Regions from separate parts of the Halobacillus sp. ABA4_118 genome, predicted to be linked through region 2. Evidence: riboswitches for the same ligand, from Rfam matches in the RefSeq annotation. Region 2 holds a riboswitch; each other region holds the start of a gene.

Region 1 (4,013 bases), 640 kb from region 2:
TACCCTCGTCTATGACGGCACGTTCAGCGGGAGACAGGTTACCGGAAAAGGGGTCACGGCGGCCCTGCTTGAACGGAACGGCATACAGGTGATGAGTGAAATTGATTTTATCCATACGTTGGTGTAAAGAGCCCTCTCCAGGGGCTCTCCTCATGTAGAAAAAGCTTTTCTCCTCGAGGGGGGGGACTGCGATTGTCACGCTCCGCTGATCGGTGGATGCCCGCCGCGGGCACGGCCTCAGCTGACTTGGGTACGAAAACCACCTGCCCAAGTGGATCTTCACCTCATGCTTTTCCGCAGGCGTCACCATCGAACACTCCACGTCGCCTTCCCTTATGCGGTCTAGGATGTTTAAGTCGCGTTTGCAGGAATAGGGATCTCATCTAAAGGGACTCTTATTATTGGATGAATCCGGCTATGGAAGTAAACAGACAGAAAACAGAGACCGCATAATAAATGGAGGCACGCTTTTTAGTTGTTTCTTTTTGTTCTTCAAGGCCAAGGATAACCATAAGAATGGCTAAACCTGCGAGAGTGAAAGACAAAAGGTCTCCTGATTTATCTGTCCATAATCCGTAGCCGGACAAAAGGATGATTATGACTGATAAGAGGATTCGAATCTTTTTTAACATATGTATCCGCTCCTTATAAGTGGATGATTCTCTTTAAATGCTGCCTTCCCTTAGAGGACATAAAACAACAAGACAAGACTGACAGCGGTAAAGCCGAAGTTTAAAATGGCATGCTTATTTTGGCGGATCAAGTGATACCTCCAGGCGTCCAGTCCGCTTTTCACTGTCCAGAAGGATAAGAAAGAGGGATCCCGTGTAGGTGTTGGATGGATTGTCATCCAACAGAAACCATCCGGCAGTGATCAAAAGCGCAGCGGGAAGGATGTTCCACGCCGAAAGGACTTTCAGTTGTGTCATTGTTTTCCTCCTCTCCGAGCCATATTTTACCTGAGATGAGCATAAAAAAACACCCGTCCTGAAAAGGGCGGGTGTTTTTAGAATGAAATGAAATGACTTGTCCTTCCCTGCAGAGGACCATTATCGTGGATATCCAGCGCTTTGGTAAGGTGGAAGAAGGAGCAGGTGTCGTTGTCTACCTCGCTTCCCTGAAGGCTTCTGCCATTAATGGAGCGATGCAGAAAGTCAAAGACGTTATTATCCGTTCTGTGTAACGGTTTATAATAAAGAGACACAATGAATATGCTCAAAAATCTTTTCTTCATGAAGGGGAGGAGTTTGAAGCGGTGTGTCGAATTTGGTGGGGGAAGGAGTTTGTATATGTCGTATTCTTATATCATAAACGTAGAAGCGGCCATTATGAAAGAGGACCATATTCTACTTATTCAAAGGTCACCGGAAGAGGAGCACGCGGGAGGATTGTATTCGCTGCCTGGAGGGAAAATGGAGTTCAGTCCGGATTCCCTTGATGTGCTGGAAGATAACGTCCGCCGTGAAATTAAAGAGGAGATCGGCCTCACTTTGGATGGGGACCTTACCTATGTACACAGCAATTCTTTTTTAATCGGGGATATCCAGGTTCTGAATATCGTGTTTCTGACTACGGATTTCACAGGAGAGCCCTATATAAAGAGTCCGGAAGAAGTGGCGGACATGGTCTGGGTTGAGCCGGGTCTGAACGAGAGTCCCGTCCCGATTTCTCCCTGGACCGCCAACAGTATCCAGAAAGCCGTGGAACGGCAGTCGAAAATCTGTTTTTGACAAAAAATTCTAACGTGTTACGATGAAAGGGAATTGAATAACGAGCGATCCACTAGGGGTGCCTTCTCAAAGGCTGAGATTAAAGTGATGCTTTAAGACTCTTGGAACCTGATCTGGTTTATACCAGCGTAGGGAAGTGGCCGATACCTATACATGTCTATGAAAATAAATGTATATCAGCCACTTTTCCTATGCCGGGGAAAGTGGCTTTTTTAGTGGAAAAAATCAGTAGCGTATCGTTCAACAAAGGAGAGAGTGGATATGACATTTTCAGAAGAAATCAGAAAGGCCGTGGATGAGATTTGGGAGGGAAGTTTTCACCATCCTTTTGTAACAGGGATTGGAGAGGGAACGCTTCCTCTCGAAAAGTTCCGTTATTATGTGCTTCAGGATTCGTATTACTTGTCTCATTTTGCCCGTGTCCAGTCACTGGGAGCTGCAAAGTCTGAAGATATGGCTGTTATGGCCAATATGGCGTCTCATGCTCAAAGTACGTATGAAGCAGAGCTTGGGCTTCATGAGAACTTTTCGAAGCAGCTGGGCATTACGCAGGCAGAGCGGGAGCAGTTCAAGCCGTCGCCGACAGCCTATGCGTATGCGTCCCATATGTACAGAGGAGCGTATAACGGGGATTTAGGGGATGTGATTGCGACGATTCTTCCATGCTACTGGCTGTATTATGAAGTCGGCGAACATTTGAAAGAATCGTCACCGGAAGAACCGGTCTATCAGGAATGGATTGCGGCTTACGGAGGGGATTGGTTCCGGACGCTTGTAGAAGAGCAGATCCAGCGCCTTGATGAACTGGCTGAAGCGAAAACAGATGCCGGCAGAGCCCGGATGAAGGAATTGTTTATCATCAGCAGTCAGTATGAATATATGTTCTGGGAAATGGCTTACCGTATGGAGGAATGGCCGTTTGATTTAAAACAGTCGATCGCAGCCGGACGTGAATGAAACTGCACGTCATTTCCACAGGGCGGCAGTCCAGGGAGGAACTGTGCACAAGGGTGACTGCGATTGAACCGATGATTGATTTCTTCCATCTTCGTGAAAAGCAGTGGTCCGCAAGTGAAGTGGCGGATACTGTAGATGCTTTGACAGACCTTGGGTTTCCAACCGAAAAGCTCGTCATCAATGACAGGGTGGATGTAGCAGTGGCAAAAGCAGTGCCTCACGTGCAGCTGGCCGGACACAGTCTTCCGGTCGAAGAGGTTAAGCGGGCTTTTCCTTTTTTAAACGCCGGGTGTTCGGTCCATTCTGTAGAAGAAGCTGTTACTGCAGAAAAACGGGGAGCAGATTTTATTTTGTTCGGACATGTCTTTGAGACAGCATCCAAGCCTGGATCGGCGGGACGCGGGCTCGAGGCTCTGCAGAGGGTCACACAGGCAGTCTCGCTGCCTGTCACCGCGATAGGGGGATTGACACCGGAAAATGTCAGCCGCCTTCAGCCCTTTGGAGCGTCGGGAGCGGCTGTACTATCCGGCATTCTATTAGCAGACGATGCGGAAAAGGCGGTCCGCCGTTATCAATACCGACTGGGAAGGAGATGAAGGGATGTTTTATGACGCAATTGTTGTGGGTGGTGGAGTGATTGGAAATTCTATTGCGTATCAGCTGGTTAAGCGGCAGAAAAAAGTCCTCGTCATCGACCGGGGGAAAACCGGACAGAAAGCATCAAGCGCCGCCGCCGGCATGCTTGGGGCTCAGTCCGAATGGAAAGGGGACGATCCGCTTTTTCAAATGGCGAGAACGAGCCGGGCGATGTTTCCTTCTCTTGCAGCTGAATTGAAAGAACTCAGCGGGGTGGATATCGGGCTCCAGCAGAAAGGGTTGTATAAAATTGCCCTTACGAATGAGGAAAAGGAAGCGTGGAAGCAGCTGGGGAAATCGCAGGAAGCGGTCGGTGAAACAGCCCGGTGGATCGATTGTGATGAAATGTGTGATACAGAGCCGTCTCTTTCCGACAGGATTACAGGAGCATTATACCTGCCGGAAGACGGACAGGTAGACGCACCAAAGCTGACAAAAGCATATGCGGCTTCGGCCGCAGCGCTCGGCGCGGATTTTCTGGAACACACGGACGTCACCGGTTTGGTGGAAGAAAACGGTCGGATCATTGGAGTCAGCACCATCGGAGGCACGTATACAGGGGATGCGGTCATCGCAGCGGCCGGGGCGTGGAGTGCTTCGCTGTTGAATGCTGAACGCACCATTGTGGAAACGTACCCGGTCAAAGGGGAGTGCTTTTCTGTCCGGACGAAACGGCCGCTCATCACAGGG
Region 2 (4,013 bases):
TTTCCAACATCTACGTCCGACAGAGGCGCTACAGCCTCTCTTCCGCTTTACCATTGCCCTTGAAAAGCATGGATAATTTTCCAACGCTGAACCGCCGTAATTCCTTTCCACTGTTGTTCAGCTGCAGCAAAAGCTTTTGTTCCGTCTCCCCAGTCCCAGCTGATATCCCAGATGCCTTCTTCCTTCAGCGTTTTCAAATAATAACGGATGTTTTCCAAAACTAAAGGTTTGTATTTAGCATACAACGGATGCTGTGGGGACGATATTATGTCAGTCGGAAGCGCACCGTACCCACTTCCCCATTCCGAAGGATCCTGACTGAAACAGTTCTCGCCTAACGTAAGAAGGTGGGACTGCACCTGATCAAGCCCGTAAGGCATTTGATTATGGACGAGTCCTTTATGCTTGTCCAGGGAGATTAGTAGATTTTGAAAACACTGCCATTCGTGGAAATCCATCTCACTGACACTCATCAAATGTTCAACAGCTTTAACAGCACCAGCCACACCCGTTTCCCAGGCTTCCGTATCCCGTTGGGAGCAGTCGATGAGAAAACCGGCCAATTCCGCCGCCGGGTTAAACATCCAGTTGGACTGCACCCCTTCCCTCCACGACCACCAGGGCGCATGAGGAAAATGGTTGACTTCAGGAATAACCGAAGGCCACATCCCTGATTGACGATCGTATGAGCGAAGGAGGTAGGAAACCATCTGTTGAAGCAGCGGCTCTTTGGAAGATACATTCAATTCAGCAAGCACTTGGGAAGCTGCCCATGTGGCCATTGGAGACGAAGCTGGAAGTTGAAAATCCGGCTCAATTCCGTGACCAAAACCTCCATCTTCATTTTGGAACGCACTCAAGTATACGAGGACTTTTTCTTTAGGACCTCTTTCAAAAAGTGCTTCCCATCTGGCTGCTTCCAATGGACGTGCATACCGCTTCATCCACTTGCTTGTGCGATTCATGTGAGTGTTCATATCTGTCTTCCCCTTCCCATTGATGGTATCCCTTGTCTTCTGATTGTCCGACTCTTTTATTCCACTCAAGATATGACAGATTCTATTATCTTCAGCGTATCATGATTGGAAGATTTTGAAAATGAACTCTATCATTCGTATTCATAAAAAGGAGAATAAACATTTACAAATATTCCAACATCCGCTACGATAGAGGCAATACAAAAAACTGTATACATATGAGGCACTAGGGGAGCTGCTGCGAGCGGCTGAGAGGATGATCCGACCCTTGGCACCCGAACTAGATAATACTAGCGTGGGGAAGTGCAGCCGTTCTATCAATCAGGCCTTTACAGGTTTTATTCATCGATCAACGGACTGCATTCCCATGGGATGCAGTTTTTTTGTGTTTGGCTCTGTTATTGCTTGGTGTTGTTATTTAACATGTGAGCTCCTATCACCCCTTTCTGTCATGGGATTTGTAGGAGGCGGCCTTGGGAATGACTCCCTTTCCACGGAGTACCGTGAGCCTCCTCAAACTTCGTTCCCCGCGGAAAGCGGAGGGTTTTCCCTGCCATCCCATGCTCTGAGTAAACAACGGGCCTGATCCCTAATTCCAGACGGAGACGATTTAGTACTCGTTTGAAATAACAACAACAGACTTTAACAGAGCTTTGTGTTTAAAAAAAGGAGGAATGATGGATGAATCAAGTTTGTGGTACATCGAAAATTGCTGGATGTTCGTTTTCCATACATCCGATGAGTGATGAGTTTGCGGGTATAATTCTGGAAAGCTTAAAGGAAGTGGATACATCTAAAGTATGGCTCGATACCGATGATGTCTCGACGACGGTACGGGGGCGGATGGAACATATTTTTGATGTGACAAAGGCTATCCTTCTTCATGTATCCAAAGAAGGTGTTCATGCGGCTTTTCATGCGACTTATTCAATCGGGTGCCCGGGAGACTCGGCTGGAGACACGTATATGGCTGAATCCCTGCAACGGAGGAATGAAGACACTTCCCGCTCGATTACCCAGCCATTAGCAGCTAAGTTTTCGCTCTATCCAATGGGAGGGGACAGTTATATGGATACAATATACAAGCAGATTGAAGCGATGAAATCGAAGGGCATCCAAGTGACGCCCGCCCACTATTCTACAAGACTTGACGGAGATACCCATACGGTTTTCAAAGGGTTGGAAAACGTTTTCCGGGAGACAGAAGCTTCAGGGTCGTCTCACACCGTCATGACTGTATCGGTGTCGGTCAACAGCCCTTCCTCCAGGGGGAGCATCTTATGAAAAACTGGAAACTCAAAGAAATCGTTGTTCTATCTGTCTTGTCCGTCGTTTTCGCTGTCGTCTATCTCGCTTTCCTGCCTGTTGGAAAACTTCTCTCAGGTCTCTTTGGTCCAATCGGATATGATTTTATCTTTGGTATCTGGTTCATCGTATCCATCATTGCCGCCTATATTTTACGCCGCCCGGGCGCAGCTTTTCTCTCTGAAACCATCGCAGCGACAATTGAAGTTCTGCTCGGGAATGCTTCCGGTCCCCTATTGATTCTAACGGGAATGATTCAGGGACTCGGAGCGGAAAGTGCGTTTGCTCTGACGCGTTACCGGTCTTATCATCTTTCTGTACTCATGCTCGCCGGCGTGATGGCTGCCGTTTTCAGTTTCGCATGGGGGTATTTCCAATCTGGATACGCTGCGTTAAGTGGTGGATACGTCGCTGCCATGCTGATTGTCCGTATGGTCAGCGGCGCTGTGATTTCCGGAGTATTGGGTAAAGCCGTAGCTGACGGACTTGCCCGTACCGGCGTCCTTTCCAGTTTTGCTCTCGGGCGGGAATTAAGAAAGAAGAAGGCTTCCTGATGAAGACGGCTGTACAATTGGAAAACCTGACGCTTACGTATGAAGAAAATGAAAAAACCGTATTGACGGATATCACCCTCTCCATCGAAAACGAACAGGACACCCTCATCCTTGGCCCGAGCGGTTCAGGAAAAAGCTCGCTTGTCCAATGTATAAACGGGCTTTACCCGGAGGATTTGGATGGCGAGATGAATGGGCGTGCTGCCATTTACGGACGTTCAACAAGCGACTTCAAACCGGGAGAGCTGGCTAAAACTGTTGGAAGTGTTTTTCAAGACCCCGAAACTCAATTTTGTATGCTGACCGTCGAGGATGAAATCGCCTTTGGTTTAGAAAACCTTCATGTACCTGCTGAGGAGATGGAACACAAAATAGATGATGTCCTTGCACAGGTGAATCTACTGGATAAAAAAACATCGTTCATCCATCACTTGTCCGGCGGACAGAAGCAGAAACTGGCCCTTGCCTGTGTGCTGGTGATGGAGCCGGACATCCTTCTCCTGGATGAACCGACAGCTAATCTGGATCCGCAGTCTGCTCGTGATTTCATTACTATTCTGACTTCCATAAAAAAAACTAGAAGTCTCACCTTGATTGTGATCGAACACAGATTGGAAGGATGGCTGGAACTTCTCAAGCATGTCATTGTACTCCACTCCGATGGCGGGATTCTTACACAGGGGCCGTTAAAAGAAGTCATCAATAACCATGGCCGCGCCATCCACAATCAGGGGATCCGGCTTCCCTATGCTGTGCAGTACAGCATAGACGAAGACTGCCCTCCTCCCTATCCATTTACCCTGGAGGAGTTATCGCAGCGGAACATTGAAGTTCCATCAAATGTTCGTGACCCGAACAGACGTGGAAAGGCGCTCTTGGAATTATCCGATGTCCAGTGGAAACATATTTTAAAGGATCTCACTCTCTCCCTTTATGAAGGAGAATGGATTGCTGTGGTAGGGGCGAATGGAAGTGGCAAATCCAGTCTTTCCAAAATAATGGCCGGCATCACAAAGGCGGACAGAGGCACAGTGACTTGGAAAGGGACATCCATGAAAAAATGGAGAGCGGACAACTTACGGACACAGGTGGGGTACGTTTTTCAAAATCCGGAACACCAATTTGTAACCGATGAAGTGTTCGAGGAGATTGCTTTCAGTTTAAGGCAGCGGGGAAC
Region 3 (4,013 bases), 3.1 Mb from region 2:
GATCTTTAATCCTGCGTTACGAAGGGAGATTACCCTTTAACAGCCGACATTCAAGAACAATGCTGCTTTTACGCAATGACGAACACCCCCCCCTTGATATAAGCCCCAGCAAAAAAAGGCTGTCGATCATGTGTCCTCGACAGCCTTTCTTCTACATCAGGAGAAAATGTTACGACTCATTCAAAAAGCTATCTTCCTCGACCCACATTTTTTGTTTCCACGCCATCTCCCAGAACATATACTCCAGCTTGCTCGTATGAATAAAGATCTCTTCGAGGTGAGCTTTTTCACTTTCCGGAAGTCCGTCAGCCAGCTCGTTGATTAATTTTTTCAGTGTGGAAGCAAGCTCAGAAAATTCTTCGGACGCATACATCTCAATCCAATCGCCGTAAAACTCGTGCTTTTCTCCTTGATTTTGTTCGGCAAGGTGAAGGCCGATCACGTTGTAGCTCCATGTGCAGGCCAGCACACAGGCCGCCACCTCAGCCTCTGATCCTTGATTTGCCTTGTTCAGCATATAGCTCGTATAGGCGAGGAGGGTGGCAGAAGGTTTCGTCTCCTCCAGCTCCTCCCGGCTGATGCCGATCCGTTCCGCATAGTTCCGGTGCAGTTCCATTTCCTCACTTAAAGTGGAATGAAGCAGTTCAGAGAACATCGTCATCGTATCCAGGCTTTTCGCCTTAACGGAACCAAGAGCAAACACGCGGCAGTAATCAATCAAGTACAAATAATCCTGGCGCATGAAAAATTGGAATTTCTCAAGCTCGAGCGTGCCGTCCCCAATCCCTTTGACGAATGGATGATCGAGGTAGGCCTCCCAAATCGGACGGGCACTTTCGTATAAACGGTCTGTAAACATTACGCTTCCTCCTTGTCATCTGCTTGTTGAAACCAATCGTATAAAAAAGCCATCATTGTTTTCGTATAATCCAACAGCTGTCCCCGGTCCAGCGACTCATTCACCGCATGCGCCTGATCCAGCGTGCCGGGACCGTAGAGAATGGTCGGGATCCCTGCTTCTGAGAGCCACCCTCCATCCGTCACAGTCGGAGACATGGACATTTCCGCCGGCGTATTGTGGATGATTTTATGGGCTTGTTGAAGCTGCTGTACCCCTGGATGGGCAGGATCGACAGAAAAGGCGGGGAAGATTTCTCCGCGCTCCTCGATCATGGACGTTCCTCCCCATTTGAATTGAGGGGCATGGTTTTTCAGCCATGGATCGGCCTGGGCGGCAGCACGGACATGTGCTTCAATTTCTTCGATCACATCTTCATAATGCTCTTCTGGATAATAGTGCACGGTAATCCATAAAGCACAGCGGTCGGCGATAAAAGCGGCATGCCTTCCACCTTCAATGACAGCCGGATTGATTGTCGTCGATCCAGGTGGAAAGCCTGGACTCGATTTCGTCACCGCCCAGTGCTGCTCCAATTCCTGCAGCGACTGGATGATTTTCATCATTTTTTCAATCGCCCCCGCTCCGTATCTTCCTCCACCGGCGTGAATGATCGAACGGCGTTCCGCATCGTGGAAGGTTTCCGGGCTTTCAACCATTATCCATCCGGTAATAACGCCCCCCTGCCCTTGAATGGCGCAGTTACTTGTATCGGATACGATGGCTAAATCGGCATAATACCCTCTTTCTCCACAGGATTTTGTTCCTGCTTCTCCGACCTCTTCACCGACGACGGACTGCACATGAAGATCGCCGGTCGGCTCGATTCCCGCTTCATGGAGCAGTTTGAGTGCAAACAGAACAGCCGCCATTCCACCTTTCATATCCGCCGTGCCGCGACCGTACAAGCGGTCGTCCTTCGAGGTCAGTGTAAAAGGATCATGCTCCCACGATTCCCCTTCATCCAGCGCAGCCACATCAATATGACCGTTTAAGATGAGACTTCTGCTGTGTTCCCGGTCGGTTCCTTTTTTCGTTCCGACGACAATCGGATCGCCGGGGTACAGTTCCCACGTGTCTATTTCAAAATCCATCCGGCTTAAATACTCTTCTATGTACTGTTGTGCTTCCGCCGCATTTCGGGCTGGAGGGCTTAACGTCGGAAAGGCGACCAAGTCCCCTAGAAGCTGGTGCATTTGCTCTTCCTTTTCCTCCACTCTCTGCAGCAAATCCTCTAACTGAATCATCGTACTCTCTCCTTCCATATAAAAAGCCCGCCCTTCGAGAGAAGGAGCGGGCTTGATCATCATGTAAGAAAAGATCAATCATCGACCGCTTCACTTCCCTCCGCTGGTATGAGCCAGATCAGGTTGTAAGGGTCAAAGCTTCTGCTTTTCTCAGCCCCGTCATCAGGGCTCCCCTAGTGAAACATGCTATAAAACTGTTATTTTCATTACAACACAGGGGGCCGGAAAGGACAAGTCCCGTTTAAACGCGAATTGTAGATGGAGGACGTATAAAACAGGAGGCCATGGATGGACATCAAAAACGATGATTTAACAAGCGATGAAGTACAAGCATTCATAAAGGAACACCTTTTCAATATGACCCTGCACTCCCCGCCCGAAAGCATCCACGCATTGGATATAGAAAAATTAAAGCAGCCCGGCGTGACCTTTTGGACATCCTGGGAAAAGGGAGAGCTGGTGGGAATGGGAGCGTTGAAAGAACTCCATCCGGCGCACGGAGAGATCAAGTCGATGAGAACGGCCTCTTCCCATTTAAGACGAGGCGTCGCCCACAGATTGCTCCAACACATCATAAATGAATCCAGCGCCCGAGGGTATACACAGCTCTTTTTAGAAACCGGGTCTCAAGAGGCGTTCCATCCGGCTGTCCAGCTGTATAAGAACTTTGGGTTTGTTTTCTGTGGTCCTTTCGCCGGCTACAAGGAAGACCCGAACAGCTTATTTATGACCCTGAAACTAACGGATACTGTAATACATAACCGTGATCACCGTAACGGATAAGAGGACAGCCGCTGTCAGACTCTTCTTTAGGAAAGCAGCAGGGATTTTTTTAACGAGCGTGTAGGTGATTGGAAAAATGAAGCTGATCGGTATGAGATACAAGCTTAAGAACATCGTAAAGACAGCCAATAACACAGCTAGAAATGGTCCAATTAAAAGGTACAGGCCCCACTCAATAAAAAAGCGTCCCAACGACAGCTGCCTGCTTAATCGATCGGCTATGAAAGACAGGGGGAGGGCAAACACAGCATGCCCCAAATAGATGTTGACTAAATTAAAATATAAGTTTCCGACCAGATTGCTGTAATCCGATGTGAGATAAATGGATACTAATAAAGCTGTTACAAAACTGCTGAATAAAGCAGCAAGAATTTTCCGCATCGTACAGGCTCACTTTCATGTTATTTTATTTATGTAGGTAAAAGAAGCGCAGGTTCCGGTTATGGGTGGGTCTGTTCTGTTCCCGCAGGCTTCAACTTCCTCAAGACCTCACCACATGACCAGGTTGCAGTATAGGCATTGGCGACGCCTATGGATCAGGGTAAGGCGAATGAGAGGAGGAGAGTCCTTTTTCTATAGGGATAGAGAAAATTATCCACCCAGAGATATGGTCTCAAAGGCGGCTTCTTTTCCGTTTTCATAAATCCTCAGGATCTCATAACTTTGATAACCGTCGACTCTGTAGAAGCGTTCGGATTTAACCGAACCACCAGCGCCGGCCTCTGTCTTGTATAACAGGTTCAGCGTATCTTTTTCTGACCGGACCTCGAAGTGTATAATATTCCGCCCCTTCGCCTTGTTTTGTTCCGTTCAAATAGATATACACCGTATTCTGATCTCCGTCTTGGAACATATGATTTCCATGTCTATTTTTTACCGTTTGAAAATAGGACAACGCGTCCCCTGGAAGATCCTTTTTCCCAATTTCAGAGAAGGACCATTCCCTTTCACTTTGACACGCTGTCAGGAATAAAACAGATAAAAGCACCAATAAGATTCCCTTCAAAAGCAAGCCTCCTTTTACACTTTCTCTGCTATTCTAGCATTCCTGGATGGCCCTTGAAAAATCCATTTCACATGGAAGG

The links. A riboswitch is a leader RNA that binds a small molecule or an ion and turns the genes downstream of it on or off. The one in region 2 is predicted to bind thiamine pyrophosphate.
Region 1: another riboswitch for thiamine pyrophosphate. It lies ahead of tenA (thiaminase II); the one in region 2 lies ahead of ACXAGL_RS18785 (YkoF family thiamine/hydroxymethylpyrimidine-binding protein).
Region 3: another riboswitch for thiamine pyrophosphate. It lies ahead of ACXAGL_RS03020 (acetylornithine deacetylase); the one in region 2 lies ahead of ACXAGL_RS18785 (YkoF family thiamine/hydroxymethylpyrimidine-binding protein).

Annotation. Positions count from the first base shown of each region.
Region 1 covers NZ_JBSWWS010000001.1:3,016,273-3,020,285, forward strand. Annotated here, with positions in the region: gene ACXAGL_RS15335 (2-thiouracil desulfurase family protein) at 1-127, shown strand, start outside; gene ACXAGL_RS15340 (hypothetical protein) at 399-632, opposite strand; gene ACXAGL_RS15345 (hypothetical protein) at 747-929, opposite strand; gene ACXAGL_RS15350 (hypothetical protein) at 1,022-1,183, shown strand; gene ACXAGL_RS15355 (NUDIX domain-containing protein) at 1,290-1,730, shown strand; TPP riboswitch at 1,775-1,882, shown strand; gene tenA (thiaminase II) at 1,992-2,687, shown strand; gene tenI (thiazole tautomerase TenI) at 2,684-3,283, shown strand; gene thiO (glycine oxidase ThiO) at 3,288-4,013, shown strand, end outside.
Region 2 covers NZ_JBSWWS010000001.1:3,658,736-3,662,748, forward strand. Annotated here, with positions in the region: gene ACXAGL_RS18780 (hypothetical protein) at 48-977, opposite strand; TPP riboswitch at 1,196-1,296, shown strand; gene ACXAGL_RS18785 (YkoF family thiamine/hydroxymethylpyrimidine-binding protein) at 1,659-2,261, shown strand; gene ACXAGL_RS18790 (ECF transporter S component) at 2,258-2,836, shown strand; gene ACXAGL_RS18795 (ABC transporter ATP-binding protein) at 2,836-4,013, shown strand, end outside.
Region 3 covers NZ_JBSWWS010000001.1:574,415-578,427, forward strand. Annotated here, with positions in the region: gene tenA (thiaminase II) at 170-859, opposite strand; gene ACXAGL_RS03020 (acetylornithine deacetylase) at 859-2,145, opposite strand; TPP riboswitch at 2,224-2,330, opposite strand; gene ACXAGL_RS03025 (GNAT family N-acetyltransferase) at 2,434-2,928, shown strand; gene ACXAGL_RS03030 (hypothetical protein) at 2,884-3,309, opposite strand; gene ACXAGL_RS03035 (hypothetical protein) at 3,626-3,934, opposite strand.